One region of the Methylobacterium organophilum genome, then DNA from elsewhere that is predicted to be linked to it. Evidence: riboswitches for the same ligand, from Rfam matches in the RefSeq annotation. Region 1 holds a riboswitch; each other region holds the start of a gene.

Region 1 (7,501 bases):
CCATGATCTCGAATACCGAAGGAGACCGAGACCCGTGAAGATCGTCGACCTCTCGCATCTGATGAACGTGCACACCCCCGGCTGGGTCGGGTATGCCGGCAACAAGATGTACTACGCGCAGAACCTGCAGACGAAGCAGATCGTCGCGCAGCGCATCGACACCGCCCTTCATGTCGGCACGCATATCGACGGCGCCATGCACGGCACCGACGGCATGGGCGACATGGCCTCCTATCCCCTCGACTTCCTGGTCGGGCCCGGCGCCGTCGTCGATGTGTCCCAGCACATGGACGACTGGGCGGTGATCACGCCCGAGATGATCGAGAGCGCTCCGGTGGAGGTGCGCGAGGGCGATATCCTGATCCTGCATACCGGCTGGCACCGGTACTGGGAGGGCAAGCCTCAGCAGGATCTCGTGCGCTACTTCTGCATGCATCCGGGCGGCAAGATCGAGCTCCTGGAATGGATGCTCAAGAAGAAGATCAAGTGGTTCGGCATCGATTGCGGTTCGGGCGACCACGCCATGAACACCTCGATCCGCCACATGCGCCCCGACCTCGCCAAGCGCTTCGAGCAGAAGGTCGGCATGACCTGCGATCAGTTCTTCGGCGACTACAGCTACACCCATAAGCGCTCCGGCCGCGCCGTGACGGAGGAGATCTTCCCCTTCCACGCCTACGCCTTCCAGGAGGGCCTGATTCACGCCGAGAACGTCGGCGGCGACATCGAGCTGATGCTGAACAAGCGCTCGATCATCGGCGCCTTCCCCTGGCGCTACGACGGTCTCGAGGCTTGCCCCTGCCGGATCGTCTGCTTCGACGGCATGGACGAGGCGGTCGAGGCCGTGGGCGACGCGGCCAAGGCGATCCTGGGCCCGCGCTCCATCGCCGCCGGCCTGACCAGCGGCGGCCCGGACGGCCGCTGAGGCGTCCTCGGGCTTGGCTCCCCTCCCGTCCGGCGAGTGAGGCCGGGCGGGAGATCCGTCACGAGGCGGCCCGGCACGCGCCGGGTCGCCCGCTGCTTTGCCTCAGAACCGCCCCGCGAGGGTCAGCCGCACGGCGGTGGGCTCGACGGGATGGAAATGGCGGTCGGCGATGCCGTCCGCCGGCTCGCCGGGCAGGCGGGATTCGTAGAAATAGGTGATCTGGTCGGCTTTGGCGTTGGTCAGGTTCAGCACGTCGAGGGCGAGGCTGACGCCGTTCTCGAAATTGTAGCCGATGCGGCCGTTGAGCAGCGCGGTCGGCTTCGAGCGCACCGAATTGTCCTCGATGAGCGGGCGCGGCCCGAAATAGCGGAAGCGCAGGGTCCCGAACCAGCCGGTGCCTTCCCCGAAGGTCACCCCGGCTGAGGCGATGGTGGTGGGCGCCTCTGGCACCCGGTTGCCGGCCGGGTCGACATCCGAGAACCGGGCATTGGTGACCGTGAGGTCGCCTTCGAGCCGCAGCCACGGGGTGAGCGCGTAGCGGTTGGTCCATTCGACGCCGAAGCGCCGGGTCGGACGGCTCGGCTCGGTGGTGCCGGTATCGCCCTGGAATAGGTTCTCGGAGGCGAAATCGAGCCGGAACAGGGCGACGGAGCTTTCCAGTCCCGCGATCGAGCGGTTGCGCAGGCCGACCTCGTAGCCCGTCGAGGGCACCAGGAAGGGCGAGCGCTGGATGTTGAAGAGCGGGCTCGACGGATCGACGGTCGCGGTCACGCCGCGCACGTCGTTGGAATGGAAGCCGCCGCCGTAATTCACGTAGAGTTCGGTGTCGGCGAAGGGACCGAGCACGAGGCCGAGCTTCGGGTTGACGATGCCGTCCCGGGCCTTGCCGGAATTGGCCGCGATGTCGGAGACGACGTCGGCGTAGTAGCCGTCCGCCCGGAAGCCGAGGCTGGTGCGTAGCCAGTCCGTCCAGCGCACCCGGTTCTCGACGTAGAACGCCGCGCTCGCCTCCAGCACCCGGTCGTCGAGCACGGTCGAGCGGTATTGGCGGTTGGTGGTGTTGAACAGGCCGACGCGCATGCTGTCGGTCCGGGTCTGCACGCCGATCTCGGTCTCCGTCGCCAGGCCGAACAGGTCGCCCTGGAAGACATGGGCGATCTCGCCGCCGCCGAGCACCCGGTCGTCGAGCTGGCGGAACTGGTCGCCGTTGACCGGGTCGTTCAGGAAATAGGTGAAGTCGTTGAACAGGTTCATCCGGTAGCGGATCACGTAGGCGCTCGCCCGGGTGACCCCGGTATCGTCGGTCGCGCTCCAGCGTCCCGAGAGCGAGAACCGGCCGGTATCGCCGCCATCGGTCGGGTTCAGCGTGCCGTAGCGGCCGAGGATGCCCCCCGCCACGGCCCGCTCGGGGATCTGGTTGGTGGCGTTCCACTTGGCCCAATAGGCCATGCCGGTCACGGAGAAGCCGTCGAGCGCCGTGCCCTGGCTGTAGCGCAGCACGCCGTTGAACTTGGCGAGGCGATCCGGCACGTCCCAGGGCCCGTCATAGACCTGGGCCTCGCCGGCGGCGAGCAGGTGGCCCTCGCCCAGGGGCGCCGAGGCGATGGCGAGCGCCCGCTTGTAGCCGAAGGAGCCGATCGAGGTGAGCGCGAGGTTCTTCTCCACCGTGTCGAGATAGTCGATCCGCACCGAGCCGGCCGAGGCGAAGTCCCCGTCGCGGGCGAAATACGGGCCCTTGTGGAATTCCACCGCGCCGACGAGCTCGGGGATCAGGAAGTTGATGTCGGCATAGCCCTGGGCATGGGCGTTGGTGCGCATGTTCACCGGCATGCCGTCGACGGTGATGGCGATGTCGCTGCCGTGGTCGAGGTTGAACCCGCGCAGGAAGAACTGGTTGGCTTTGCCCTCGCCCGAATGCTGCGTGACGATCAGGCCGGGCACCGATTCCAGCACCTCGCCGGGCCGGGTGACCGGGCGGCTGTTGAGCTGCGCGCCGGTGATGACCCCCGCGCTCGCCGCTTCCACGACCGGCAGTGCGCCGCCGATACCCGTGCTGCCGCCGACGAAGCCGGCACTGGCGGCGGGGCCGGATGCCCCCCCGGCGGAAGCGGCGGCCTCCCCCGCCACGGCGATCTCGTCCAGGCGCGTCTCGCCGAGGGAGCCCTCGGCATGGGCAGGCTGCGCGGTGGCGAGGAGCGCGCAGGAGAGAAGAAGCAGGCTGGGGCGGGACACGGGACGGCAGCCTCGGGCAACGGCAGTGGCACGTCACCGCGAACGAGGCCTCGGGTCACCGCCTCCTCCGGGGAGGGGCGGCGCCTTCAGCACCCGTCAGGACACCCCGCCCGACGCGCTTCGCGTGTGACCACGGCTGACGGCAGGTCTCCTGGCTCGCGGGTCGCTGCCCTCTCACCGTCTTCCCGGATGAGGCTCATCCAGTGACATGGTGGCGGAAGGCTCGCCGCTCACAGTTGCGGGGGCAGCCGCGGCTTCAGAGCGAACCCCTCACCGCGTTCCCTTTTGATCCCCAAGGGGAACCGTCGCCCCATGGCTAAGCTTGGCGTCGCGGCTCTGTCAATGCGGTGCCACCCGCCCCCTCAATCGCCCACCCTGTCCCGGGCGAGGGGGCCTCCTGCCGCCCCTACTCCGCCGCGGCGCGCGGCGTGTCCGGCCGATCCGACGCGAACTGGGCCGCGTGGAGCTTCTGGTAGTAGCCGCCGGCGGCGAGCAATTCCTCGTGCCGACCTTCCTCGACGATGCCGCTCTCGGTGACCACGGCGATGCGGTCGGCATGGCGGATCGTGGCGAGGCGGTGGGCGATGACGAGGGTGGTGCGGCCGGCCGCGAGCTCGGTCAGCGCCGCCTGGATGTCCCGCTCGGTCTGGGTGTCGAGAGCGGAGGTCGCCTCGTCGAGGATCAAGATCGGCGGGTTCTTCAGGAAGACCCGGGCGATGGCGAGCCGCTGCTTCTGGCCGCCCGAGAGCTTCACCCCGCGCTCGCCGACCACGGTGTCGAGCCCGTCCGGCAGCCCCGCGATCAGGTCGCCGAGACGGGCGCGCCGCGCCGCCTCTAGGATCTCGGCCTCACCGGCATCGAGCCGGCCATAGGCGATGTTCTCGCGGATCGTGCCGGCGAACAGGAACACGTCCTGCTGCACGATGCCGATCTGCCCGCGCAGGGAGGCGAGCGTGTAGGCGCGGATGTCGTGCCCGTCGATCGTGATGCGGCCGGCGTCCACCTCGTAGAAGCGCGGGATCAGGGAGCAGAGCGTGGTCTTGCCCGCGCCCGAGGGGCCGACGAGCGCCACCGTCTCGCCCGCCGCGATGGTGAGGCTCAGGTCGCGCAGCACGGGACGGTCCGGGCTGTAGCCGAAGGAAACGGAGTCGAAGCGGATGTCGCCGCGCAGGGCGGGGGCCGCGGTGGCGCCCGGCCGGTCGACGATGTCGGGCGCCATGCCGAGCAGGCCCATGTAGCGCCGGAAGCCGGCAATGCCCTTCGGGTAGGTCTCGACCACCGCGCCGATCTTCTCGAGCGGCCGGTAGAACACGCCGACGAGCAGGAGGAAGCCGACGAAGCCGCCGGCGGTCAGGTCGCCCCGCACCACGAAGGCGGCGCCGCCGAGCAGCACGACGATCTGGACGAGGCGCATACCGAGATAGTTGATCGACAGGCTCGCGGCCATGATCCGGTAGGCTTCGAGCTTGGTGGCGCGGTACTTCGCGTTGTCGGCGGCGAAGAGGGCGCGTTCATGCGCCTCGTTGGCGAAGGCGCGCACCACGCGCACGCCGCCCACATTCTCCTCGATGCGGGCGTTGAAGGCGCCGACGCGGCCGTACTGGGCCTGCCAGTTGCGGGTCATGCGCCCGCCGTAGCGCAGCGTCACGAAGGCGATCACCGGCAGGATCGCCGCCGTCATCAGGGCGAGCGGCGGATGCACCCAGATCATCAGGCCGAAGGCGCCGAACAGCGTCATCACCGCGATGAACAGGTCCTCCGGCCCGTGATGGGCGACCTCGCCGATCTCCTCGAGATCCTTCGTCACGCGGGCGACGAGGTGGCCGGTCTTCTGGCCGTCGTAGAAGCGGAAGGAGAGCTTCTGCAGGTGGTCGAAGGCCCGCGCCCGCATCGTGGTCTCGATGTTGATGCCGAGCACGTGGCCCCAATAGGTGACGACGACCATCAGCCCGGCATTGGCCACGTAGAGCAGGGCGAGGCCCGCGGCGGCGAGCAGGATCAGGCCCCAGTCCTGCTGCGGCAGCAGGTGGTCGACGAAGGCCTTCACGGCCAGCGGAAAGCCGAGCTCGAGCAGGCCCGAGAGCACGGCGCAGCCGAAATCGACCAGGAACAGCGTCCGGTGCGGCCGATAATAGGCGAGGAAGGCCTTCAGCATCGGGGCAGATCAGGCTTCTGGGCGTGTTCGAGGGGGCAGAGCGACCCGCAGGAGGGAACGCCCGGCAGGCGGTGGCGCAGGCAGCAGGTGCGCCGCCGGCAACCGGAGGCGCCTGGGCGCAAGGCCTGCGCCAGGGGGCTTCTAGGGCAGACCGGCCCGGCGCACCAACCGAGGCAGGCGGCGATCTCGGCGCAAGCGGGGCTGTCCGTTTCGCCAAGCTCCCGTGCCACGTAGTCGAAGATCACCGCGGCGTTGCCCCAGAGCACCCGGGGGGCGAGGCCGCACTGGGCCTGGCACAGGGCCACGAAGGGTTGCAGATGCGCCTCGACGAGGGCCGCCAAGCCGCTCCGCGGGCAGGGTGCGGCGGTGCGATTGTCGCCAAGCCGGTTCGGGTCCACGAGGAGGCGGGCGGGGCAGCCGGCCGCATCGAGTTCGAGGCTGGTCTCGTCGAAGGCCAGCGGCAGGGGGCGGCCGAGGCGCATCAGGGCGGTCAGGGCCGGGGTCGCCAGGGTCGCGAGGTAGAACTGGCTCCAGTAGGAGACCAGGGCGCGGCGGTCGGGGCTCCCGCAGGCGCCGCAGCGGGCGCCGAAGGCCGAGAGCGTCGCCTCGAACACGGCCGGGTCGCGCAGGGCGGAGAGGGGCCGCGCCTCCGGCCCGCCGGGACCGGCGGCGACGCCGTCGCGATAGGCGCTGAGCGAGGCGGGGACCTGCGCGGCGACCTCCGGGATCATCGTGGCTCCGCCCGGTCGGCTTGCGGGGTGCGCGCTACGCAGAGGGCCAGCCACGTCACCGCGGCGGCGTAGAGCGGCATCGTCGCCGCGAAGTAGCCCGGCCAGCCGGCCCAGCCGGCCAGCGCCGGTGCGGCCACCCGCAGGGGCATCGCCGCGAAGAAGGCCGCCCCGAACAGCAGGGCGTAGTCGGTGGCCGGCCGCGGCCCCTGCGCCCAACGGTAGATCATGTTGAACACCGGCACGCCGAGGATCCCACCGCAGACGAAGTTCAGGACGGTCGCGCACACCGCCGGGCCGGCTGCGCCGGCGGCGCAGGCGCCGGCCATCAGGCCTCCCGAGGCGAGGACGCCCAGGCCGCCGAGCACGATCAGCCGGACGGTCCCGAACCGGGCGACGAGGGCGCCGGCCACCAGGGCCATGACGAGGTTGATTCCCGGCAGGACCGTCCCGGTCAGGAAGCCGACCTGCCCGAGCGTCACGCCGAGATCGAGCAGGGCCAGGGTGTTGGGGCCGGAGAGAAGATAGGCCGCGGCGAAATAGGCACCGAGCGCGAGGATCCGCACCAGGAGGGCACGCAGACGGGCGAGGGAGCCCGACCAGCGCTCCGGTATGCGGCCGGCTCCCTGCAGGCGCGCCTCCGGGTAGCGCAGGATCGGGAGCAGGCAGAGGGCGTCGAGGCCGGCGCAGCCCAGGACCGCGAAGCGCCAGCCGAGGCTGTCGTAGGACCCCACCAGAACGCCGACGCCGAGGATGCCGCCCAGGGAGGCCCCGCACAGCTTGGCGGAGGCGACGAAGGCCCGCTGCTCCGCGGGCACCGTCTCGACGACCAGCGCCTCCAGGGCGATGTCCATGCTCGCGATGCAGGTGCAGGCGGCGATCGCCAGCGCCAGGAGCGCGGCCAGGGGCCAATGCTCGCCGAAGCTGAGGACGACGAGCAGGGCGACCGTCATCCCCTGCGTCGCGACGATCCAGCCGATCCGGTGGCCGAGGACGGGCAGGCGGACCCGATCCAGTAGCGTCGCCCAGAGGAAGGTGAGCCCCACGGGCAGGTTGATGAGCTGGAGCAGGCCGACCTCGGCCAGATCCAGGCCGCGCGCCCGCAGGATCAGCGGCGCCCCGCCGGAGAGGAAGCCGAGCGTGGCGCCGAAGGTCATGTAGAGGCAGAAGAACGGGGCCAGCGGGCGCAGGGCTGCGAACGCGGTTTCCACGCGCGCGCCGCCCCCGATCGCCGACAGGCCCGTCATCGCGGGGAGGGGCCGCCGCCCCTGCAAGGACAGGCAGGCCGGCCCGCGTCGCGGGCCGGCCACGCTCCCGGGCGCTGCGGGCATCGATAGTTTATAATCAAACTAAACTGTTGTTCTGCTTCACTTTTCCCGCTTAGCCCAAGGGGCGCTCCCGCTCAACCCGGGCCGTCGCCGCCCTGCCGGATCTGCCGCCCCGTCCGCCTCGCCGAAGCCC
Region 2 (7,501 bases), 1.4 Mb from region 1:
GACGGCGAGCGCCACCGTGCCGATGCCCCGTTGGCGCAGGGCGGCGACCAGGGCAACAGCGGGGGCGGTGTCGCCGGCGAGCACCGCCGAGCGGTAGACGAGAAGGAGCGCGCGGGGCCCGGGCCCCGCGGCGGAAAGCGCGGTTTCCAGCTCCATCGCGCCGCAGGCGGGGCACCAGGCGAAGCCCCGCGGCAGCGCTTTGGGCGGCGCGGCCTCGATCGCCTGCCCGGCCTCGGCGGCCATGCGGCGCAGGAGCTGGCGCAGATTGTCGTGGCCGCCCGCGCGGAAATAGGTGTCGAAGGCGGCGAGGGTCTCGGGCGGCAGGGTGCAGAAGGCTGCGAGCCGCTCGTCCGGCCGCTCGTCGCCGGGCAGCACGGCGAGCTTCACCCCGTGGGCCCGGCAGGCCTGGGCGGCGCGCTCGATGCCGTAGCGCCAGTAGTCGAGGCCGCCGAGGCAGCGGATCAGCACCACTTTCGCCCGTGCGATCACCCCGTCGACATAGAGGTCCACCGACATCGGGTGGCGCAGCTGCGCGAGCTTGGCGAGCCGCAGGGCCGGCAGGCCAATCTCCGCGGCATGGGCGGCGGCAAGGCCGGACAGGTCGGTGTCGGTGAAGGACAGGACGACGAGATCGCCGGGCGTCTGCCCGAGATCGATGGCCGCCTCGCCCTCGTCGAGGGAGACCGTATCGACGCGGATCAGGTGCATGGCGCTCGCTCAGGCACCCTGGCCGGATGCGCCGCCCGCGCGTTCGAAGAGCTCCGCTGGACGTTCCTGCCCGGCGAAGAAGGCCTCGACGCTCATGGGTTGGGGGGCGCGGTTCAGCATGTCGGATCCGCTGCCATCATAGCGCGCGGCGGGCCGGCGAGGCGAGGGGCCGAACTAGCCCGCCAGTGCCGCCGCGACTGCCGCCCGGTCGAAGCCCTTGAGGCCGATCACCACGAGGCGCCCGTCCCGAGGCTCGCTGTTCTTCCAGGGACGGTCGTAATGGTGGGCGATGCGGCGGCCGACGCCCTGCACCACGAGGCGCATCGGCTTGCCGGTCACCTCCACGAAGCCCTTGATGCGCAGCACGCCCTCGGTCTCGGCGGCCTTGGCGACGCGGGCGGCGAGGTCGTCCGGGGTCGCGGTCGCGGAGACGGGGAGCGCCACCGATTCGAAATCGTCGTGGTCGTGGTCCTCGCCCTCGCCGTGATGGGAGGGGCGGGCCTCGAGATCGTCCTCGGCCGCCGCGGCGAGGCCGAGCAGCACGCGGGGATCGATGCGGCCGTGCTCGGTCTCGACGAGCTTCACGGCGCGGGGCAGGTGGCCCTCGATCTCGGCGCGCACCTTGCCGCGAGCCTCCGCGTCGATCAGGTCGGCCTTGTTGACGACCACGAGGTCGGCGCAGAGGAGCTGGTCCTCGAAGACCTCCTCCAGCGGGTTGTCGTGGTCGACCGCCGTGTCGGCGGCGCGCTGATTGGCGAGCGCGTCCGGATCCTCGGCGAACTGGCCGGAGGCCACCGCCGGCCCGTCCACCACGGCGACGACCCCGTCGACGGTGACGCGGGAGCGGATCGCCGGCCACTGGAAGGCCTGGACCAGGGGCTTGGGCAGGGCGAGGCCGGAGGTCTCGATCAGGATGTGCTGCGGGGGCTCCGGCCGGTCGAGGAGCTTGGTCAGGGCGGGCACGAAATCGTCGGCCACGGTGCAGCAGATGCAGCCGTTCGGCAGTTCGACCACCGAATTCTCGTCGCAGCCCTCGATGCCGCAGGAGGCGAGGAAGGAGCCGTCGAAGCCGATATCGCCGAACTCGTTGACGATGATGGCGAGCTTCGCGCCCTTCGCGTTCTCCACCACATGACGCACCAGGGTCGTCTTGCCGGCCCCGAGGAAGCCGGTGACGATGGTGCAGGGGATCTTCTCGACGATGCTCATGGCGCGCTCTCAGATGTCGTCCGTGCGGGCCGCGGGCAGCGGCGGGATGCGGGCGATCACGCCCCGGCGGAATTCGACCGGCCGCTCGCGCCAGGCCACGATCCCGTCCGGCGTGGCGGCATAGGCGGCGAGCCCGTCGAGGATGGTGCGGGCGGAAGCCTCGGCGTCGAGATCCCCGTAGACGTAGCTCCAGCGGCCCGCCGAGGCGACGGCGACGGTGCAGGGCCGCTTGCAGACCGAGAGACAGGGCACGCCCTCGACGGTCAACCCCGGCACGGGCGCGCGGTCGAGCTCCGTCTGGAGCGCGTCCAGCAGGCGGCTGCCCGCCGGCTTGTCGCCGCCCTGTCCCGCCACCTTGCAGGTGGTGCAGACATGCAGCACCACCGCATTCGGATGGTCGGGATCAGGCACGGGCTGTTGCCTTCTCGCGTCCGAAGGCGTGCCAGGCCCAGCCGAAGCCGAGGCCGATCAGCGCCCAGAACACGAAGGCGATGGCCAGCGAGCGCGCCGCGAACTGCGCCGCATAGCCCGCCGGCAGCTTCGAGGCCGCCTCCTCGACATGCGGCGCCCCGGCGAGGTGCGGGCCGACGATCAGGACGAGGCCGCCGAGGATGGTGATTGGCACCCGGCGCACCAGGATCAGGTAGAGGCCGAGGCCCGTCGCGATCACCGTCATCAGCCACCAGGCCTGCCGTAGCTCGAGGGCGGCCGCCCCCATGCCGGGCAGCTCCGGCGGCAGGCCCACGGCGGGGGCCAGCGCCACCGCAGCGAAGCCGGCAAGGCCGAGCTTCAGCCCGGTCTCCGGACCCGGCGGCAGGCGCAGGGCAAGCATCACCGCGCCGAGCAGCAGAGCGTAGCCGACGCCGCCGATCAGGGTGGCGAGGCCGGTGAAGGCCATGCGCGGCAGGCCCTCGCCGGGCTGCCACTCGCCCCCGCCGTGGTCGTGGCCGGCATGACCCGGATCGGAAGGGTCGTGGCCTTCCGCGCCGTTCCCGTGGGAATGGGCGAGCACGACGAGGCTCTTCGGCGCGGACAGGGCGGCGCTCTGGCCTTCATAGGCCTCCGCCGCCACGATGAGCGGCGAGGTGAGGGCGAGCTGCAGCCCCGTGGCAGCGACAGCCGCGAGGAAGCCGGCGACGAGCGCCGCCGACAGCAACCGGATAATCATGGAAAGGGCGCCTGGGGGATCAGGCGATCAGTGGCAGGGGAAGTTCTGCGCGTGCCGGAAGTCGTGCGCCGCGTTGTGCAGCGCCGAGGCCGGGGCAAAACCCGCCAGGAAGACGAGGCCGAGGCCGAGGAAGGCCGCGATCACGACGGCGCGGGCGCCCTCGGTGACGGTGGTCGCGGTGGAAAGCGTCGTGGTCGTCATGGTCAGGCTCCGGCCGCCCCGCCGGCGGCGTTGAGAGATAGCGGGTGACGGCAGGTCTCCTGGCTCGCGGCGTATGATATGCCCACCGCCTTCCCGGATCGCTCCAGTGGCCGATGGCGGGCACGTGTACCGCTCACAGTTGCGGGGGCAGCCGCGGCTTCGAGGCTGAGGCCCCGGCCCGCGTTCCCTTTTCACCTCGTCGCCGAGGCACCGTCGCTGCGGACCCTAGCGGCTCGGATCTGGACTTGCAATCGGAGCGGATGGCCGCCTTCGGGACAATCGCGGCCATGGTCCTAGCCCTGTGCTCAGCAGGTGGCCGAAACCGGGAGGCGGGGGCGGTTCCGGCGGAGCGCCGCGAGCATGAGAAGGCCGGCACCCGCCATCGCGGCGCCCGCGAGGGGGACAGCGGGGTAGCCGAGCCCGGCGTCGATCACGGCGCCGCCCGCCGCCGCCCCGATCGCGTTGCCGAAGTTGAAGGCGCCGATATTCATCGCCGAGGCGAGGTTGGGGGCCTCCTGCGCCTCGTTCATCACGCGCATCTGGAGCGGCGGCACCAGCGCGAAGCTCGCCACGCCCCACAGAACGATCAGGATCGCGACGGCAGCCTCCCAGCGCAACGTCGCGGCGAGGAGCAGGAGGAGGACCACCAGTCCGGCCAGCGCGGCCGCGATGGTGCCGTCCACCGAGCGGTCGGCGAGGCGGCCTCCGAGCCAGTTCCCGGCCGCGAGCCCGGCGCCGTAGAGCACCAGCATCGCCGTGACGAAGCCGACGGAGGCTTCCGTCTCGACCCGCAGGATCGGCACGATGTAGGTGAAGACCGTGAACATCGCGCTGGCGCCGACGACCGTCAGCCCGAGGGCGGCGAGCACCGGGCCGCGGACGAGCACACGTAGCTCCGCCCGCATGTCGGCGCCGGCCTCGGCCCTCAGGTCCGGCAGGGCGGCGGCCAGCGCGAGCATGGCGAGGACGCCGACCCCCGCGATGCCCCAGAACGCCGTGCGCCAGCCGAGCACCTCGCCGATCCAGGCCGCGAGCGGCACGCCGCCGATGGTGGCGAGGGTGAGCCCCGAGAACATCGCCGCCACGGCCGCGGCTCTCCGCTCCGGCGGCACGAGCCGTGCTGCCACCACCGCGCCCACCCCGAAAAAGGCGCCGTGGTTGAGCGAGGTGACGAGCCGGGCGGCGACCAGCGTCGCATAGCTGTCCGCTAGCGCCGCCATGGCGTTGCCGAGGGTGAAGATCGCCATCAGACCGATCAGCAAGCGCCGGCGCGGCACGCGTGCGGCCGCGAGGGTCACGAGCGGCGCCCCGACCAACACGCCGAGGGCGTAGGCGCTGACCACGAGGCCCGCCGCCGGAATCGAGACGCCGAGATCGGTCGCCATCAGGGGCAGCATCCCCATCGGGGTGAACTCGGTCACGCCGATGCCGAAGGCGCCCATGGCCAGTGCGAGCAGGGCGGGATTGGTTTTCATCGTGGATATCCTCGTCGTTCCGTGACAGCACGTGGCGGATCGGCGACGAGGGCGGTAGCCGGGCTCGCGGACCGAGATCCGTGCGCAAGGATCACGAATGAGGCGGGACGGCATCGATCGAACCGGCGAGATGAGCGCTTTCCTGGCCGTGATCGCGGCCGGCAGCCTGGCGGGCGCCGCGCGCCGGCTCGGCCTGACGCCGTCCGCCGTCAGCCGGATCGTCAGCCGCCTGGAATCCCGGCTCGGCGTGCGGCTGATCGTGCGGACCACGCGCAGTCTGCGCCTGACCGCCGAGGGCGAAGCCTATGGACGGGCAGCTCGGCGCATCCTGGCCGATCTCGACGAGACCGAGCGGGCGCTCGCCGACCAGGGCCGCCCGCGGGGGCGGGTCCGGGTGAGCACCGCGACCGCACATGGCCGGCTCGTGGTGGTGCCGCTGCTCGCCGACTTCGCCGCCCTGCATCCCGAGATCGTGGTCGAGATCGACCTGTCCGACGAACTCGCCGATGTTCTGGGAGGCCGGGCGGACGTGGCGATCCGCTTCGGGCCCCTGGCCGACAGCCCGCTCACCGCGCGGCGCCTGGGCGATACCGGGCGCACGGTGGTCGCTTCGCCCGCCTATCTCGCCCGCGCCGGCACGCCGCAGGTGCCGGCGGACCTTGCCGCCCATAACTGCCTCGATTTCAGCTTCCGCCGCATCGAGCCCGGCTGGCCCTTCCGCGTGGGCGGCCAGGACCATCTCCTCGCCGTGCAGGGCAGCATGCGGGCGAACAACGGCGAGACGCTGGTGCAGCTCGCACTCGCGGGCGTCGGCATCACGCGGGTGGGCAACTTCCACATCACCGAGGAGCTGGCGGCGGGCCGGCTCGTGCCGCTCCTCGCCCCCTTCAACCCCGGGGACCGCGAGGCGATCCACGCCGTGTTCGTGGGCGGCGCGGCCATGCCCGCCCGCGTGCGCGTGCTCGTGGACTTCCTCGCCGAGCGCATGCGCGGGAACGCCGGCTGGTAGGCGATCGGATGGCTTCGCTCGCGCGATCTCCGGCCCTGTGCCATAGGCCGGGGCGGAATGGATTCGTGGAGAGACCGGATGGCGGATGATCGGACGCCCCTTTCCGGAATGACCCTGGTGCTCGGCGGCGCGCGCTCGGGCAAGAGCGCCTATGCCGAGCGGCTGATCGAATCCTGCCCCGGTCCCTGGCTCTATCTCGCCACCGCGGAGGCCTGGGACGACGAGATGCGCGCCCGCATCGCCCTCCACCGGGAGCGGCGCTCCGGCGATTGGATCACCCGGGACGTGCCGATGGCGCTGCCCGAGGCGGTGGCCGCCGCGACGGGGCCGGTTCTGGTCGATTGTCTCACGCTCTGGCTCACCAATTTGATGCTGGCGGAGGCCGATCTCGCCGCGGCCTCGGCCGCCCTCGTGCAGGCCTGCGCCGCCGCGCCGGGGCCGCTGGTGCTGGTCGGCAACGAGGTCGGCCTCGGCATCGTGCCCGAGAATGCCCTGGCCCGGCGCTTCCGCGACGAGGCGGGGCGCCTGCACCAGCGCCTCGCCGCCTCCGCCGACCGCGTCGTGCTGATGGTGGCCGGGCTCCCCCTGACCGTTAAACCCTCCGCGGAGAACCCCGCATGAGCGACGATGACGACCGCCACCGCGAGAAGATGGCCAAGCGCAAGGCGGTCCAGGACGCCGAAGTCGCCTCGAAGACCATCGAGAAGGGTCTCCTCATCGTCCATACCGGCCCCGGCAAGGGCAAGACCACGGCGGCCCTCGGGCTGCTGCTGCGGGCACTCGGGCGCGGCTGGCGCGTCGGCGTGGTGCAGTTCGTGAAGGGTGCCTGGGACACCGGCGAGAAGCACGCGCTCAAGGCCTTCGGCGCCCAGGTCGAGTGGCACGCCCTGGGCGAGGGCTTCACCTGGGAGACGCAGGACAAGGCCCGCGACGCCGCGGCGGCGCGGCGGGCCTGGGCCGAGGCCGAGCGCCTGATGGCGGATCCCTCCCTGCGCCTGCTCGTCCTCGACGAGCTCAACATCGCGCTGCGCTACGAGCAGCTCGACCTCGATGCGGTGGTCGCAGCGCTGAAGGCCCGGCGGCCGGATCTCCACGTCGTGGTAACGGGCCGCAACGCCAAGCCGGCCCTGATCGAGGCCGCCGACCTCGTCACCGAGATGGGCAGCGTGAAGCACCACTTCTCCGCCGGGGTGAAGGCGCAGGAGGGAATCGAGTTCTGAGGCGGAGCGCCCTTGATGGCGGCGGCGCCCCGATGCACAACCGGGGCCGTGCAAGCGCGGCCGGAACGCGCCCGCGCCAAGGACAGGGTGGACGATGAGACGACTCGCCTGCGCCCTCGCCGGGGCCCTTTCCCTCGCAGCCGGCCTGGCCGGCTCTCCTCCAACGGCCCGCGCCGACGAGCCGGTGACGGAATCCTACCGGGCAGCGCCCGCTGGCCGATACCGCTCCGCGCATCGCCCGCGCACGATCGTGCGCGAGGTCGTGGTGCGCAAGCCGGTTTATGTCTACCGGACGCGCCGGGTCGTGCGGGAGGTGGTGGTGGAGCGCCCGGTCTATCTGCGGCCCCGCCCGGTCTATCGCGAGGTGGTGTTCGACGACCCCTACGGCCCGCCGCCCTTCGCCTATGGCCCGCCGCCGTTCCGCCCGCGCCCGGCCTTCTATGGCCCCGGCTACGGCCCGGGTCCGTTCTTGCCCTTCCGCCCCCGGCCCATCGGCTGGGGCTGGGGGCCC
Region 3 (7,501 bases), 130 kb from region 1:
CTGGCGTTCTAACGCCTTTGAAAACCCATAACGACGTAATCCAACCCCGACTTGATGCGTTCAAGGAGAAGCTCTTCGGACATACCCCCGATATCCCCGTGGTTCTCCACAGGCGCGAAATTATGCGACGCGAAGGGCCATTCGCCACCCTCCGAGACCCTGGCAAACTCGACGAATTTAATAATTATATTTTAGAGGAACTGCACAGAATTCCATATCTTGTGATCACTGTTCAGATCGACAAGAAGAAACATTTAGAGCAATATGGAGTTTGGCATTTCGATCCATATCACTACTGCATGAGGTGCTTGGTCGAAAGATACGTAATGTATCTAAAATCTAGAAATATCCAAGGAGATGTGGTTGTTGAAGCCAGAAATAAAAGCGTAGACAAAAAGCTAAAGGCATCTTTTGCTAGAGTTTATAGCAATGGTACAGAACATATTCCAGCAAGAATAGTACAAATGCACTTAACATCGCGAGATATTCACATGCGGGCAAAGACCGCGAATGTGGCAGGACTACAGATTGCCGATCTTCTCGCACACCCAAGCGCCAGATACATGCGATTTATAAAAGACCAGATGGAGCAACCGGCAGACTTTGGGACTAAAATAGTCGATATTCTGCTCAAGAAAAAATATCGACGCTGCCCTAGAACGCTCCGAGTTGAGGGATTTGGCCTCAAATGGCTACCCTAGAACGGGAAACGGGGGCCTATAGCCCCCGCCCGATCGCGCAACACGATCTCCCTTCTTGCGCAAGGGCTGAAACCCATACCGCTCGAATTATCCCCATAATGCACATTCGGTGGCTTCGTTCCACCTCGGATTTCGCGCCTAACGAGATGACTGTTGATAGGTTGGTCGCTTGCTAGCCCCCAAGGCCGCTCAGCGCGATTCGAATTGTTAACGTCAAGTTCCAGCCGATTGCTGTAGTGGAAGCCGAACCTGGCGAGATAGCGGTGCATGCGCTGCCTGCCACACTTAAGGTCCAATGGAGAAAGCCCCGCATTGACGAAACCGTGAGCAACGGCCAAGCTTGGTGCCGACGGTTCCCCTCGGGGATCAAAAGGGAACGCGGTGAGGGCCTGTCGGGCCTGAAGCCGCGGCTGCCCCCGCAACTGTGAGCGGCGAGCCTTCCGCCACCATGTCACTGGGCGATCCGCCCGGGAAGACGGTGAGAGGGCAGCGACCCGCGAGCCAGGAGACCTGCCGTCAGCCGTGGTCACACGCGAAACGCGTCGGGCGGGGTGTCCTGACGGGTGCTGAAGGCGCCGCCCCTCCCCGGAGGAGGCGGAGGCCGAAGCCTCGTTCGCGGTGACGTGCCACTCGAAGACGCGCGCGCCACCTCCGCCGATGTCCGATCCCGCAAGGTTTCCGCTCCCGCCCCGGGAGAGAGCCCGCCCGTGCCCGCGCCCCAGGAGGGGACACGGCGGCCTCGCGGATGGCGATTGTAACATTATTACATTCGCTGTAGGACCGCGGCCGGGGCACCGCCGCCCGTGCCCGGACACCCACGCTCCCATGACGATGCCTTCTCCCCGCCCCTCCGGGCGGCTCCGTTCCGCGCGCGGCCTGCCCGCCCTCGCCCTCCTGCTCTGGCCGGCCCTGCCCTGCGGGCCGGCCGCCGCGCAGGAGGCGGCCAGCGTCACCCTCGACCAGCTCACCGTGACCGGCGACGGGGTGAGCCTGACCCGGGCCGCCCCGGCCGGCCTCAACCTGCGCACGCCGGATCGCGGCGGCTCCCGCCTCGGCCTGACGCCCCTGGAGACGCCGGCGAGCCTCGACGTGATCGCCGGCGAGACCGCCCGCATCCGCGGCCAGAACACGGTGACGGAGGCGGTGACGCAGAACGCCACCGGCATCACCACCATCGCCGCGCCGGGCAACGGCAACGGCGCCTTCACGAGCCGGGGCTTCGCCGGGCCGAACTCGATCCAGCAGCTCTATGACGGCACCCGGCTCTTCGTCGGCGCCGGCACCGTCACCTTCCCCTTCGACACCTGGAACGTCGAGCGCATCGAGGTGCTGCGCGGCCCGGCCTCCGTGCTCTACGGCGACGGGGCGATCGGCGGCGTGGTCAACGTGGTCAGCAAGCAGCCGGTCTTCACGCCGGTCGGCGCGGCGCGGGCTGCCCTCGGCTCGGACGGGACGGCGCGGCTCGCCCTCGACACCGGCGGCCCCCTCGGCGAGCAGGTCGCCTACCGCCTCAACGTGAGCGGCAACCGCGCGGACGGCTGGATGAATCCGGACGGCGATTTCCGCAACCTCGCGGTCTCGGGCGCCCTGACCCTGCAGGCGACCCCGGACCTCGCCGTCACCCTCTCCCACGACCTCGGCTACCAGGAGCCGATGCGCTACTGGGGCAGCCCGCTCATCGACGGGCGCGTGCCGGACCGGATCCGCTTCAACAACTACAATGTCCGCGACGCCAAGGTCACCTGGCTCGACAACTGGACGCAGCTGAAGGCGGAATGGACGCCGAGCGCGGACATCACGCTCCGCAACACCGCCTACCGGCTGCAGAGCCGGCGCCACTGGCTCGACGTGGAGCAATACAGCTTCAACCGCGCCACCGGGCGGATCGACCGCCGCGACTACCTGGAGATCTACCACTCCCAGGAGCAGATCGGGAACCGCTTCGACACCGCTTTCAAGGGCGAGCTGTTCGGGATGCGCAACGAGTTCCTGGCGGGCTTCGACGTCAACACGATCCGCTTCCGCCACACCAACAACTTCTATTTCGACGCGTCCGACAGCGTGCCGGTCTCGGGCTACGATCCCGGCCTGTTCCCGCAGGACGGGCGGGCGCGCCCGGCCTATGCGACGCGGACCTTCCAGGCCTCGGTCTTCGCCGAGAACCGGCTGATCGTGACCGACCAGTTCGCGCTGCTCTCCGGCCTGCGCTACGACGCGCCGTATCTGGAGCGCACCAACCTCCAGACGGGGGCTCGGTTCGCGCGCGACTTCAGCGCGCTCAGCTACCGTTTCGGCGGCGTCTACAACCCGGCGCCGGACCTCGCCCTCTACGCGCAATACGCCACCGCGACCGACCCGGTGAACAGCCTGATCTCCCTCAGCCAGAGCGACGCGAATTTCGACCTCTCCACCGGGCAGCAGGTCGAGATCGGCGTGAAGGGCCTGAGCTTCGGCGGCACCCTCGAATGGACGCTCGCCGGCTACCGCATCGTCAAGGACAAGCTGATCTCGGCGCTGCCGGGCACCTCGACCCAGCAGGTGCAGGTCGGCCGGCAATCCTCCCAGGGCGTCGAGGCGGCGGTCTCCCTCCGCCTGCCCGAGGGCTGGCGCATCGACGCCAACCTCGCCCTGCTCCACGCCCAGTACGACGACTTCACCCAGGTGGTGAACAACGTGCTGGTCAGCTATGCCGGCAAGCAGCCCCTGGACGTGCCGGAGCGGGTCGGCAATCTCTGGCTCAACTGGGCCTTCGCCCCGGGCTGGGAGGCGCGGCTCGGGGTGCAGTATGTCGGGCGCACCTTCAGCGATTTCGGCAACACCGCGCCGCGGCCGGCCTATGCCCTGCTCAATGCCGGGCTCGACCATCAGGTGACCCCGAATTCCGTGCTCTCCCTGCGGGCCTACAACCTCCTCGACGAGGTCTACGCCATCGCCGGCAACGCGGTGGACGGGGTCGGCACCAACTGGCTGCTCGGGCGCCCGCGCTCCTTCGAGGTCGCCTACAGCGTGACGTGGTGAGGATGCGGGGCGGCGGACGACAGGGCACGAAGCGGATCGGCAAGGCGGCCAAGCGCTGGCTGCTGCTCGGCCATCGCTGGATCGGCATCCTGACCGGGCTGTTCTTCGCCGCCTGGATCGGGTCCGGGCTGGTGATGCTCTACGTGCCCTTCCCGAGCCTGAGCGAGGCGGAGCGGCTCGCGGGCCTGCCGCCGATCGCCTGGGAGAGCGTCGCCCTCGGCCCCGACGCGGCGCGCGCCGCCTCGGAGGGCGGGACGCCGCGCAGCCTGGCGCTCGCCATGCGCGGCGCGGTGCCGGTCTACCGCCTCGTCACGGCGCAGGGCGACCGGCTCACCCTCTCGGCCCGGACCGGGGCGCGGCTCGGCCCGGTCTCGGCCGAGGAGGCGCGGCTCATCGCCGGGGCCGGCCCGGAGGCCCCGGTGGAGGCCGTGGCGCGCGACCAGTGGACGGTGCATGCCCGCTACGACGCCCTGCGCCCCTTCCTCAAGGTGGCGCTGGGCGATGCGGCCGGCACGGATCGCTACGTCTCGGAGCGGACCGGCGAGATCGCCCTCGACACCAACCGGCAGGAGCGCGTCTGGAACTGGCTCGGCGCGATCCCGCACTGGTTCTACCCGACGCCCCTGCGCGCCCGGGCCGAGCTCTGGCGGCAGGCGATCCTCTGGGTCTCCGGTATCGGCATCGCCGGCGCCCTGAGCGGGCTCGTCCTCGGGATCTGGCGGCTGCGGGTCCGGCGGCCCTATCCGCACGGGTCGGTGACGCCCTATCGCGGGATCGGGCGCTGGCACCACCTCGTCGGGCTCGCGGGCGGGGCGAGCCTGCTCAGCTTCATCGTGAGCGGCTGGCTCTCGATGAACCCGAACCACTGGTTCACCATGCCGGGGCCGCCCGGCGACCTGCTGGCCGCCTATGCCGGGCCGGCCGGGCCGATCGGGCTCGATCCCGCCGGGCTGAGGGCGGCGGCGCCGGAGGGCGCGGTCGAGCTCCGCTTCCTGCGCCTCGGCGGGCGCTGGCTGACCGAGGCCCGGACCGCCGCCGCCCGGCGCGTGCAGGGGGCGGAGGGCGGCCCGGCCCCGGACGAGGCCGCGATCGCCGCGGCGGCCGCCCGCGCCTTCCCGGCGGCGCCGCTCGCGGGGATCGTGCGGCTCACCCGCTACGATTCCTACTGGTACCCCCACCACGACACGCGCCCGCTGCCGGTCCTGCGCCTGCGCTTCGCCGATGCGGCGGCGACCTGGCTGCATGTCGACCCCGTCTCCGGGGAGATCCTGAACCGGCTCGACCGCAGCAGCCGCCTCTATCGCTGGCTGTTCGCCGGGCTGCACCGGCTCGACCTCGCCGTGCTCACCGGGCACCGGCCGGCCTGGGACATCGCGCAATGGTCGCTCAACGGGCTCGGCGGCGTCATCGCCGTGACCGGGGTGGTGCTGGGCTGGCGCCGCCTGCGCCGCCTGCGCCGCCGGCCGCGCTTCGCACCCAACTATTCCGAGAATTTCACGGATCGTCGCAACGATTCGTTGAGGACGGGACCGGCATGATCCTGCCGAGTGGTCAGGCACGACCCCTCGTCCCTCTCGGCCCGTTGAGACAGATGGCTCCGATCCATCGCTTCGAGACCGCCCGCAGCTACCAGGCGGTCTCGCTCGTCGACGATCTCGTGGCCCGGATGGGACGCCTCGCCGTCCATCGCGGTTTCGTTCGGGAGGCCATCGCGAGCCCGATGCTCAAGCGGCTGATGCCGCGGGAGCGCCTCGCCGAGCGCGCGGCCTTCGAGACCAGCCTGCGCCGGCGCCTCGAAAGCGAGAAGCCCCGGCCGGACCAGATCGCCTATCTCGTCCGCCTCGCCGAGGACGAGCTCGACCTCGCCCACGAACGCACGACCTGAGCCGCCTCAGCCCGCCGCGCCGAGGGCCTGGAGGATGCGGGCCCAGGAGCGGGTGCCCTTGTGGAAGCTCGACAGCGCGTACTTCTCGTTGGGCGAGTGGATGCGGTCGTCGTCGAGGCCGAAGCCGATCAGCAGGGTGTCGAGGCCGAGGAGGCGCTTGAAGTCGCCCACGATCGGGATCGAGCCGCCGGCCCCGACCGCCACCGCCTCCCGGCCCCATTCCTCGGCGAGCGCCTGCCTGGCGGCGCCGAGCTGGGGCATGTCGTAGGGCAGCGCCACCGCGCGGGAGCCCTTGTAGCAGATCACCTCCACCCTGCAGTCGGCGGGCACCCGCTCGCGCACGAAGGCCTCGAAGGTCCGGGCCAGCCGCTCTGGATCCTGGTCGTCGACGAGGCGGAAGGAGACCTTGGCCGAGGCCTCGCTGGCGATCACCGTCTTGGTGCCCTCGCCGGTATAGCCGCCGATGATGCCGTTCACGTCGCAGGCCGGACGCGACTGGATCAGCTCGATCGGCAGGCGCCCCCGCTCGCCCGCCGGCTCCTTCAGGCCGATCGGCCCGAGGAACTTTTCCGCCGTGAGGCCGAGGGAGCGCCACTGCTCCAGCAGCTCCGGCGGCGGCTCGCGCACGCCCTCGTAGAAGCCCGGCAGCGTCACCCGGCCGTCGGCATCGTGCAGGGCGGCGAGGATCTTCGACAGGACGTGGATCGGGTTGGCCGCCGCCCCGCCGAAGAAGCCGGAATGCAGATCCCGGTCGGCGCAGGTCACCTTCACCTCGAAATAGGCGAGGCCCCGCAGCGAGGTGGTGATCTGCGGCGTCTGCCGGTCCCACATCCCGGTGTCGCAGACGAGGGCGACGTCGGCCTCGAGGCGGTCGCGGTTGGCGGCGACCCATTCGGGCAGCCCCTGCGAGCCGTTCTCCTCCGCGCCCTCGACCAGGATGGTGACGCCGACCGGCAGGTCCCCGTTCATGGCGAGATGCGCCCGGCAGGCCTCGACGAAGGTCATCACCTGGCCCTTGTCGTCGGAGGCGCCGCGGGCGACGATCTTCTGCGCCTCCCCCTCGCCGGCGAGGCGCGGCTCGAAGGGCGGCGTCTCCCACAGGGCGAGCGGGTCGACCGGCTGCACGTCGTAATGGCCGTAGAACAGGACGTGCGGCGCCCCCGGCTTGGGGCGATGCGCCAGCACCACCGGATGCAGGGAGGTCTCCTCCACGGTGGTCGCGAAGCCGAGGGCGGTCAGGGTGCCCTCGAGCCAGGCGGCCGCCTCCCGGCAAGGGCCGGCATAGGCCGGGTCGGTCGAGATCGAGGGGATGCGCAGCCAGGCGAACAGCCGCTCCAGGGCATTGTCGAGGTCGCGGTCGATGTCGTTGAGGACGGGGTCGAGCGCCGTGTCGGGCATGGGCCTTCGGGTTCCCTGGGAAGCGGGTCGTGCCCTCAGCGTTAGCCGAGGGCGGCCCGGGGCGGAACCCCGGCCGCCCCGTCCCGGGCACGCCGCCGCATGGAACGGCGCCAGTTTGGAGCGGTTATCGACGCAAAGCTGCGGACGGCAGCGTTTCGTCCTCCGCGCAACGTCCGCCCGGCGGACACTGTCCCTCACGCATCGGATCCCCGCCATGCTCATCGACAGCGGCTCGCCCGGAGCCCCCGGCACCGTCGACATCACCCTGACCATCAACGGGCAGAGCCGGCGCATCGCCGTCGCCCCCTGGGTCACGCTCCTCGACCTGCTGCGCGAGCGCCTCGACCTCACCGGCACCAAGAAGGGCTGCGACCACGGCCAGTGCGGCGCCTGCACCGTGCTGGTGAACGGCGTGCGCGTGAATGCCTGCCTGACACTGGCGGTGATGAAGGACGGCGCCGAGATCACCACTGTGGAGGGCCTCGCGGCCCTGGCCCAC
Region 4 (7,501 bases), 300 kb from region 1:
CCGAGATCGAACAGGATGGCGTCGCGGTCCTGGAGGCGGGCCGCCTCCCGGTCGGGACCGAGCTCCGTCACCACGCGCCGCCGGCTCATGGCGCAGGCCGCCTCCGGCAGGCACAGGGCGATCGCCTGGTTCCAGCCCGATGCGACCGCGGTCTCGTAGGCCACCGGGCGCAGGCCGGGGCAGGCGGTCAGGGCGATGGCGCCGCGCTCCGTCGCCAGGCCCATGCGGTCGTCCGGCAGGGCCGTGACCGCCTCGTCCGGATCGCGCATGAACTCGGCGATGGCCCCGAAACTGCCGAGGCTCCAGGCGGTGCCGGGATCGGCCAGGGCCTCGCGCAGGAGGGCGGTGACCGCCTCAGCCTGGGATGATGGCGTCATCGCTCGTCCCCCTGGTGGCCCCGGACCGCGCCCAGGGCAGGATGTATCGGGTTCCGTCCGCGGCCTGGCCCCGCTCCGCCGTCACGCCGAACACGCGGGCGAGCAGGGCATCGGTCAGCGCGTCCTCCGGCCGGCCGTCCGCGACGAGCCGGCCGGAGGACAGCACCACGATCCGGTCGCAGAACCGGGCGGCCAGGGCGAGGTCGTGCAGGACGGCGACCACGCCCGCCCCATCGCGCGCGGCGGCGCGCAGCAGCGCCATGGCGTCGAGCTGGTGAGCCGGGTCGAGCGCCGTGACCGGCTCGTCGACAAGGAGCCACGCGGCCTCGACCGCGAGCGCCCGGGCGAGCAGCGCGCGCATGCGCTCGCCGGAGGACAGGGTCGGCTCGGGCCGACCGGCGAGGTGACCGACATCGGTGCGCGCCATGGCCCGCGCGATGGCGGCCTCGTCGGCCTCGGAGAGGGCGGCGAAGGCGCGGCGATGCGGCAGCCGGCCGAGGGCCACGATCTCGCGCACGCTCATCGGCCACCCGACGCCGGCGCCCTGGAACAGGGCCGCGACGCGGCGGGCGCGTTCGTCGCGGCTCATGCCGGCCAGCGCCCGACCCTCCAGGGTGACGCGGCCTTCCGCCGGGGCGATCAGCGCCGCCAGGACCCGCAGGAGCGTGGTCTTGCCGGCGCCGTTCGGGCCGACCAGCCCGACGAATTGCCCGCGCTCCAGGGCGAGATCGATCTCCGACAGGATCGTCCGGCCCTCGAGCGTCACCCGGATAGCGTGCGCGGAGAGGCTCGTGACGGACAGGCTCATGCCCCCCTCCCGCGGTTCCTCAGGAGCAGCCCGATCAGGAAAGGCGCGCCGATCAGGGCTGTCACCACCCCGAGCTTGAGCTCGGGCCGGGTGGCGAGCAGGCGCACCCCGATATCCGCGGCCAGGACCAGGACGGCCCCGGCGAGTCCGCTCGGCAACAGGCCGGCGCCGGGCCGCGCCCCGACCAACGGCCGCATCAGGTGAGGCACGACGAGGCCGACGAAGCCGATGGCGCCGGAGACCGCCACCCCGCTGCCCACGGCGAGCGCCGCCCCGGTGACGAGGCGCAGGCGCACCGAGAGGAGGCCGAAGCCGAGGCTCGCAGCGGTATCCTCGCCGAGGGTGAGGGCGTCGAGGGCGGAGCCGGTGGACAACATCAGGCCCCAGCCGACCGCCATCAGGGGCAGGCAGAGGAGGACGTGATCCATGCTGCGGTCACCGAGCGAGCCCATCAGCCAGAACACGATCTCCAGGGCGGCATAGGGGTTCGGCGACAGGTTGAGGGCGAGCGCGGTGAGCGCCCCGGCGAGGCTCGACAGGCCGATTCCGGCCAGGATCAGGCCGAGCGTGCTGCTGCCGCGGGCGGCGAGGGCGCTCAGGAGAAGGGCCGCGACGGCCGCCCCGGCGATGCCGCCGAGGGGCAGGGCGAGGCTCAGGGACGCGGTGAGGCCGCCATAGAACACGATCACGGCGCCGAGCGCGGCGGCCGAGGAGATGCCGAGGATGCCGGGATCGGCGAGGGGGTTGCGCAGGTAGCCCTGCATCGCGGCCCCGGTCAGGCCGAGGCTGAACCCGACGAGGCCGCCGAGCAGGGCGCGCGGGATCCGCAGCTCCCACAGCACCAGGGCCGGGAGCGTGGTCCGGCCCGCGACGAGATCCGCGAAGGCGGCGGTCATGTCGAAGGGCGCGTAGCCGATGGCGATCGAGGCGAAGGTCAGGGCGAGGACGGCGAGGCCGAGGAGAGCGATGACCGCCCGGCGGGCACGCGGCATGCCGAGTCGCGGCGGGGCGGCATGGGCGAGGTTCACGACTGGCGCGTTCATGGGCGGGCAGCCTGTGCGTTCGCGGCGGCCGCCAGCCGCGCCACGACCTCCGCCACCTGGGGGCCGGGGCAGGTCCAGAAGCGGTTCGGGATGGCGACCACCCGCTGCGTGCGTGCGAGCGCCCGGAACACGGGATGCTGCAGGAGCGCGTCGGCGAGCGAGGGCGCGCCCGTGCCTGTCTCGTCGACCACGATCAGGTCCGCCTTCGCGAGCACGGCCGCTTCGAGGGGGACCTGACCGAAGCGGTCGCGACCGATCTCGGCCGCGACGTTGACGAGGCCGGCGGCGCGGATGAGGGCGTCGCCGAGGCCGCCGGGCGCGACCGTGAAGGCGTTCGGCCGCATGACCAGGACCCGCAGGGGACGGGTGGCCGGTGGGACGGAGGCGAGCCGGGCCTCGAGCGCCGCGACCATCGCCTCGCCCCGCTCGGGATGGCCTATGGCCGCCGCCACCTGCCGGACCTGCGCGCGCACCCCGTCGAGATCGGCCGGCACGCCGAGCTCGAGCACCGGCGCGCCGACGCGCTTGAGCATGGCGACCGTCGCGCGCGTGGTGAAGGCGCCGGCGATGACGAGGTCGGGCCGGAGGGCGACGACCTCCTCGGTCAGGCCGCGCGCCACCGGCAGCCCGGCGGCCTCGGCCGCCACCGTCGAGCCGCGCGGATCGGCGGCCAGAACGGTGACCGCCAGGACCTGCTCGCGGTCGGCCAGCCGCAGGACGAGCTCGTCCGCGCACAGGTTCATCGAGACCACGCGCAAAGGCGCTGCCGCCGCATCCGCGGCGCGCGGCGCGGGCAGGGCGGCCAGGCAGGCCGCGAGCAGAAGCGCGCTGCGTGACGGCATCGTCACCTCAGAAGCTGGTCAGGCGCACGCCACCGTAGACGGCGAGGCCCGGCCCGAGGAAGCCGGTCGGGTTCTCGTAGCGGCGGTCGAACAGGTTATCGATCCGCCCGAACACGCTCACGCCCTCGCTGACGTCGTAGCTGACGGCGAGATTGACGAGGGTGAAGCCGGGATTCTTCAGCCGCGGCACGGAGAAGTCCCGGTTGCCGTCGACGAAGTGGCCGAGCACGATCACCGTGCCGCTGACGGTCAGACCCGGCAGGGGCGTCCACGCGGCGGTGGCGCTGCCCTTGTGGCGGGGCCGACGCAGCAGTTCCTGGCCGGTGATCTCGTTCTTGGTGACCGTGTTCGTGTAATCGACGCGGCCCGAGAGCGTTTCGGAGAACCGGACCGAGACGAAGGCTTCCGCACCGTAGGACTCGGCCTTCCCGACGTTCTCGTTGGACGTGAAGCTGGCATTCGTCGTGATGAGATTGGTGAAGTCGTTGCGGTAGTAGGTCGCGCCGACCAGGACCCGGTCGCCGAGCGGCTGCTCGATGCCGGCATCGTAGCCGAGGCTCTCCTCGGGCTTCAGGTTCGGATTGCCGAAGAAGTTGAAGGCCGGGAAGTCCTGGTAGAGCTGGCTCAGGGTCGGCGCCTTGAAGCCGGTCCCGACGCTTCCCTTCAGGCGCGTCTCGGTGAGGGGCAGAATGTAGCTCGGCGCCACCCGGAAGGTCGTGGCCGCGCCGAACTGGTCGTTCTCGTCGTGGCGGATATTGGCAACGAGGAAGGCGCGCGCGAAGGGCGTCAGCTGCGCCTCCCCATAGCCCGCCGTGTTGCCGTTCCGCGCGCGCAGGGAATCCGGCACGGAACCCGGTGTGGTCGTGAACAGGCTTTCCTCGTCGCGCTGCACCCCGAACAGCAGCAGGTTGCCGGGGGAGAGCAGAACATCGCCGCGATACTCGTAGCGCGTGCGCTCCCCGAGCCCCGTGGTCGCGTCGGGGGTCGCGAGCGGGTCCAGCGGCCCCTGCTGGCGGTTGAACAGGTTCGAGTAGTTCATGGCGAAGAGGTTGTGGAAGCCGGCGAACGGCGTCCACTCGGCCTCGTTGCGGGTGAAGATCTGCTGGACGGCGGCCTCGCTGCGGAACGCGGCCGGTGCCGATGGGAAGGTGCTGAGATCGTCGCCGGTGAACAGCAGACGCCCATTGATGAAGCGCGTCACCGAATTGATACGGAACGTGTCGGTGAACTGGTAGCCGAGCTTCGCCGAGACGGTCTCGTTGTCGTAGAAATTCGGATGGACCGGGCGCCCGAGCGGCACCAGGTCCCGCGGCGTGACGGGGGTCGCGGCGGCTCGGACATGCGCGATCGTGACCGCGTAGTCGAAGCCGTTCTCCGAGCCGCTGATCCGGCCGCTCTGGTTGAAGGTACCGAAGGAACCGCCCTCCACCCGAAGCGAGGTGCGGGCCGGCCCCTCCCCGCGCTTCGTCGTGAAGGCGATCACGCCGCCGATGGCGTCCGAGCCGTAGAGGCCGCTCTGCGGCCCGCGCAGCACCTCGATGCGCGCGAGGTCGTCGGTGAGGAGCTGGCCGAAGTCGAAGGAGCCGTTGCCGTTCGACGGATCGGTGGCGTCGATGCCGTCGATGAGCACCTTCGTGTGGTTGGAATTGGCGCCGCGGATGAAGACGGAGGTCTGGCCGCCGGGGCCGCCCGTCTGAACGACGTTGAGGCCCGGCACCTGCTGGAGGGCATCCGGCACGGTGCGGCGCTGCTGCTGTTCCAGCATCGGCGATGTCAGCACGGTCACGCTCGATCCGACCTGCGCCGTCGGTGTCGGCACACCGGTGGCGCTGACGGAGATCTCTTCGAGGGCGGCAGCGGCCGGCGCATCGGCGAAGGGCGTCGCGCTCTGCTGGGCGAGGACGGGCGCGGTCGAGAGGGCGGACAGCGCGCAGGACAGGGCCAGCGCGCTCCGGCGCGCGGAAGGAAGGGACAACACGGGACGGCAGCCTCGGGCAACGGCAGTGGCACGTCACCGCGAACGAGGCCTCGGGTCACCGCCTCCTCGCAGGAATGGCGGACCTTCGACACCCGCCAGGACACCCCGCCCGACGCGTTTCGCGTGTGACCACGACTGACGGCAGGTCTCCTGGCTCGCGGGTCGCTGCCCTCTCACCGTCTTCCCGGATGAGGCTCATCCAGTGACATGGTGGCGGAAGGCTCGCCGCTCACAGTTGCGGGGGCAGCCGCGGCTTCAGAGCGAACCCCTCACCGCGTTCCCTTTTGATCCCCGAGGGGAACCGTCGCCCCATTCCTCTCACCGCGGCCAGGGGCGGTCAATCAGGCCGGGATGGGAACGGCACAGCTGTTGCCGTCTCGCCTCAGCAAGGACTCTCGCCGCGTCCGGTCATGCCAGCCGGCACCGCCGCAGGACCCGGGAACGGTGCTATCGCGCCGGACGCTCGACGGAACCCCGCGCCCGGACGGAATCGGCGCCCTTGACGATCGGGTCGCGGGGATTCGCGGCAGGGGAGGAGGCGAGGAAATCCCAGGCCTTCTGGCCCTGAAGGGTCGGAGCGGCGGCGCGCATCCGAGATTCCGCGTCGGCGCCCTGCGCCAGAGCGGGGCTTGCCGTTGCCGCCGTCACGGCGAGGGCGGCAAGCACGATCCGTATGCTCATGGTCGAGATCTTTCGCGTGGGCTGCATTCGATGGAAGAATGCCACCGCAACGAGAGCAATCAAGAACAAAAATATGCTCTTGCGCTTCCGACGAAGACCGATTCCTGGGCCCTCTCGCCTTGGACGAAGCGGGATCGTGCGCGCGGCGAGGCCCCCGATCGGGCGACGCAGCGCTTCGGTATCAGGGGCGCGTCCGGCCCGCAGGAGTCCGCTTCTCCCCATGGAGCGAGGCCACATGGCAGCCCGGAAGCGCGGCCCGGGCGCTGTCGAGCATGACGCGGGCGATCGTATCCGCCGGGGCGATCCGCAGGCTGGCGGGCAGGATCGGATCGAGCGCGCCAAAGACGCGCGCGGCGATCTGCTCGCCGAGACGGGGCTGGGCGCGCTGTCCGCCGATCAGGCCGGGGCGGACCAGCGTCAGGGAGGGGAAGCCCAGCCGTTCGATGGCGTGCTCCAGCTCGCCCTTCACCCGGGGATAGAAGAAGCGTGAGGCGGGATTGGCGCCGAGGGCCGAGTTGAGGACGAAGCACGGCGTGCCGTGGGCGCGGGCCAGCCGGGCAGCCGCCAGGGGATAGCCGTGGTCGATCCGCCGGAAGGCCTCCTCTGAGCCTGCCACGCGCATCGTCGTGCCGAAGGCGCAGAGGGCGGCGTCGGCTTGCCACCAGCTGGCGGCCTCCGGCAGCGCCTCGAAGTCCACGAGGGGCGCCCGCAGCTTGGGATGCGGGGGAAGCGCGCGCCGCCCCGGAGCGGTGACCTCCGTCACCCGCGGATCCGCCAGCGCCCGCTCCAGGACATGGCGGCCGACGAGCCCCGTCGCGCCGAGCAGCAGCACTCTCATTCCCGAACGATCCCCGCGCCCACCGCGATGCCCCGCGCTTCAGTCGAAGGCCGGCGCCCCGCCCGCGAGGGGCTTGCGCCGGGTGATCTTGTAGACCGCCGCGGGCGGCACGTTCGAGACCGTCGCGCCGATCCGCCGGGCCTTGAGGCCGAGGCGGTCCAGGATCGGCCGCGGCACGGGGCAGCGCGGCCCGTAGGTGAACTGGTAGAAGGCGCCCTGGCTGCGCAGGAGGGCGAAGGCGCCCGCCAGAATCGCGAAGACCTTGCGCGGCGGCATCGAGAGCAGCGGCAGGCCGCTGACGACGGCGCCAAATTCCTGCCCCTCGAAGGCGGCGTTGCCCCTGATCTGCGCCGCATCCATCCAGAGCACCCGGGCCTCGGGAAAGCGCAGCTGCAGGGTCCGCGCGAAATCGGAACCGAATTCCACGAGGGTGAGGTCGCTCTCGGCCAGGCCGCGGTCGAGCAGCGCGCGCGTGAACACCCCGGTCCCCGGCCCCAGTTCGAGGACCGGCGCGTCCTTGGCGGACAGCTCCGCGGTCATGAGGCGGGCCAGGGCCTCGCCGGACGGGGCGACGGCGGCGACGCGCAAGGGGGCCGCCACCCAAGACCGGAAGAAATGCACGTAATCGGCGAAGCCGCCTGCCGCGACAGCCCCCGCCTCCGAACGCATCAGCCAGACCATGACGCAAAGCTCCGATCGGCCCGCGCCCGGCGGCGCGGCCATGGGATTGAGGGAGAGGAATGAGGCCGAGGCGGAGGCCGTCTGCCGGCCCTCCGGCCCCGGATCGCGGGGCGGACCCGGGCCGGAGGCCGGGTCCGCCCAAGGCCCGTCAGGCGCTGAAGCTGTGCCGGGTCGACTGGCCCTGCGCCGCGTTGGAAACCGCCTCCCAGGCTTCCCAGGTGGCGAGGCGCTCCGCATAGGCCGCCCGGGCGAC

The links. Region 1 has a riboswitch for cobalamin ahead of MMB17_RS04630 (TonB-dependent receptor). Riboswitches for the same ligand answer to the same signal wherever they lie in the genome.
Region 2: linked by a shared signal. The riboswitch ahead of MMB17_RS11175 (CbtB domain-containing protein) and the one ahead of MMB17_RS04630 (TonB-dependent receptor) in region 1 are both predicted to bind cobalamin.
Region 3: linked by a shared signal. The riboswitch ahead of MMB17_RS05185 (TonB-dependent receptor) and the one ahead of MMB17_RS04630 (TonB-dependent receptor) in region 1 are both predicted to bind cobalamin.
Region 4: linked by a shared signal. The riboswitch ahead of MMB17_RS03150 (TonB-dependent receptor plug domain-containing protein) and the one ahead of MMB17_RS04630 (TonB-dependent receptor) in region 1 are both predicted to bind cobalamin.

Annotation. Positions count from the first base shown of each region.
Region 1 is NZ_CP092848.1:1,005,771-1,013,271, reverse strand. It holds gene MMB17_RS04635 (cyclase family protein) at 35-925, shown strand; gene MMB17_RS04630 (TonB-dependent receptor) at 1,028-3,052, opposite strand; cobalamin riboswitch at 3,282-3,479, opposite strand; gene MMB17_RS04625 (ABC transporter ATP-binding protein) at 3,564-5,312, opposite strand; gene fhuF (siderophore-iron reductase FhuF) at 5,306-6,043, opposite strand; gene MMB17_RS04615 (MFS transporter) at 6,040-7,287, opposite strand.
Region 2 is NZ_CP092848.1:2,419,209-2,426,709, forward strand. It holds gene cobN (cobaltochelatase subunit CobN) at 1-708, opposite strand, end outside; gene cobW (cobalamin biosynthesis protein CobW) at 883-1,917, opposite strand; gene MMB17_RS11165 (DUF1636 family protein) at 1,927-2,328, opposite strand; gene MMB17_RS11170 (CbtA family protein) at 2,321-3,085, opposite strand; gene MMB17_RS11175 (CbtB domain-containing protein) at 3,113-3,286, opposite strand; cobalamin riboswitch at 3,319-3,516, opposite strand; gene MMB17_RS11180 (MFS transporter) at 3,592-4,761, opposite strand; gene MMB17_RS11185 (LysR family transcriptional regulator) at 4,859-5,770, shown strand; gene cobU (bifunctional adenosylcobinamide kinase/adenosylcobinamide-phosphate guanylyltransferase) at 5,879-6,391, shown strand; gene cobO (cob(I)yrinic acid a,c-diamide adenosyltransferase) at 6,388-6,990, shown strand; gene MMB17_RS11200 (hypothetical protein) at 7,085-7,501, shown strand, end outside.
Region 3 is NZ_CP092848.1:1,131,532-1,139,032, forward strand. It holds gene MMB17_RS05180 (DUF3800 domain-containing protein) at 1-701, shown strand, start outside; cobalamin riboswitch at 1,035-1,233, shown strand; gene MMB17_RS05185 (TonB-dependent receptor) at 1,527-3,719, shown strand; gene MMB17_RS05190 (PepSY domain-containing protein) at 3,722-5,257, shown strand; gene MMB17_RS05195 (hypothetical protein) at 5,311-5,604, shown strand; gene MMB17_RS05200 (M20/M25/M40 family metallo-hydrolase) at 5,611-7,002, opposite strand; gene MMB17_RS05205 ((2Fe-2S)-binding protein) at 7,217-7,501, shown strand, end outside.
Region 4 is NZ_CP092848.1:701,484-708,984, forward strand. It holds gene MMB17_RS03130 (DUF6925 family protein) at 1-377, opposite strand, end outside; gene MMB17_RS03135 (ABC transporter ATP-binding protein) at 355-1,185, opposite strand; gene MMB17_RS03140 (FecCD family ABC transporter permease) at 1,182-2,228, opposite strand; gene MMB17_RS03145 (ABC transporter substrate-binding protein) at 2,225-3,070, opposite strand; gene MMB17_RS03150 (TonB-dependent receptor plug domain-containing protein) at 3,078-5,048, opposite strand; cobalamin riboswitch at 5,172-5,369, opposite strand; gene MMB17_RS03155 (hypothetical protein) at 5,496-5,729, opposite strand; gene MMB17_RS03160 (Rossmann-fold NAD(P)-binding domain-containing protein) at 5,911-6,567, opposite strand; gene MMB17_RS03165 (class I SAM-dependent methyltransferase) at 6,607-7,248, opposite strand; gene MMB17_RS03170 (SDR family oxidoreductase) at 7,397-7,501, opposite strand, start outside.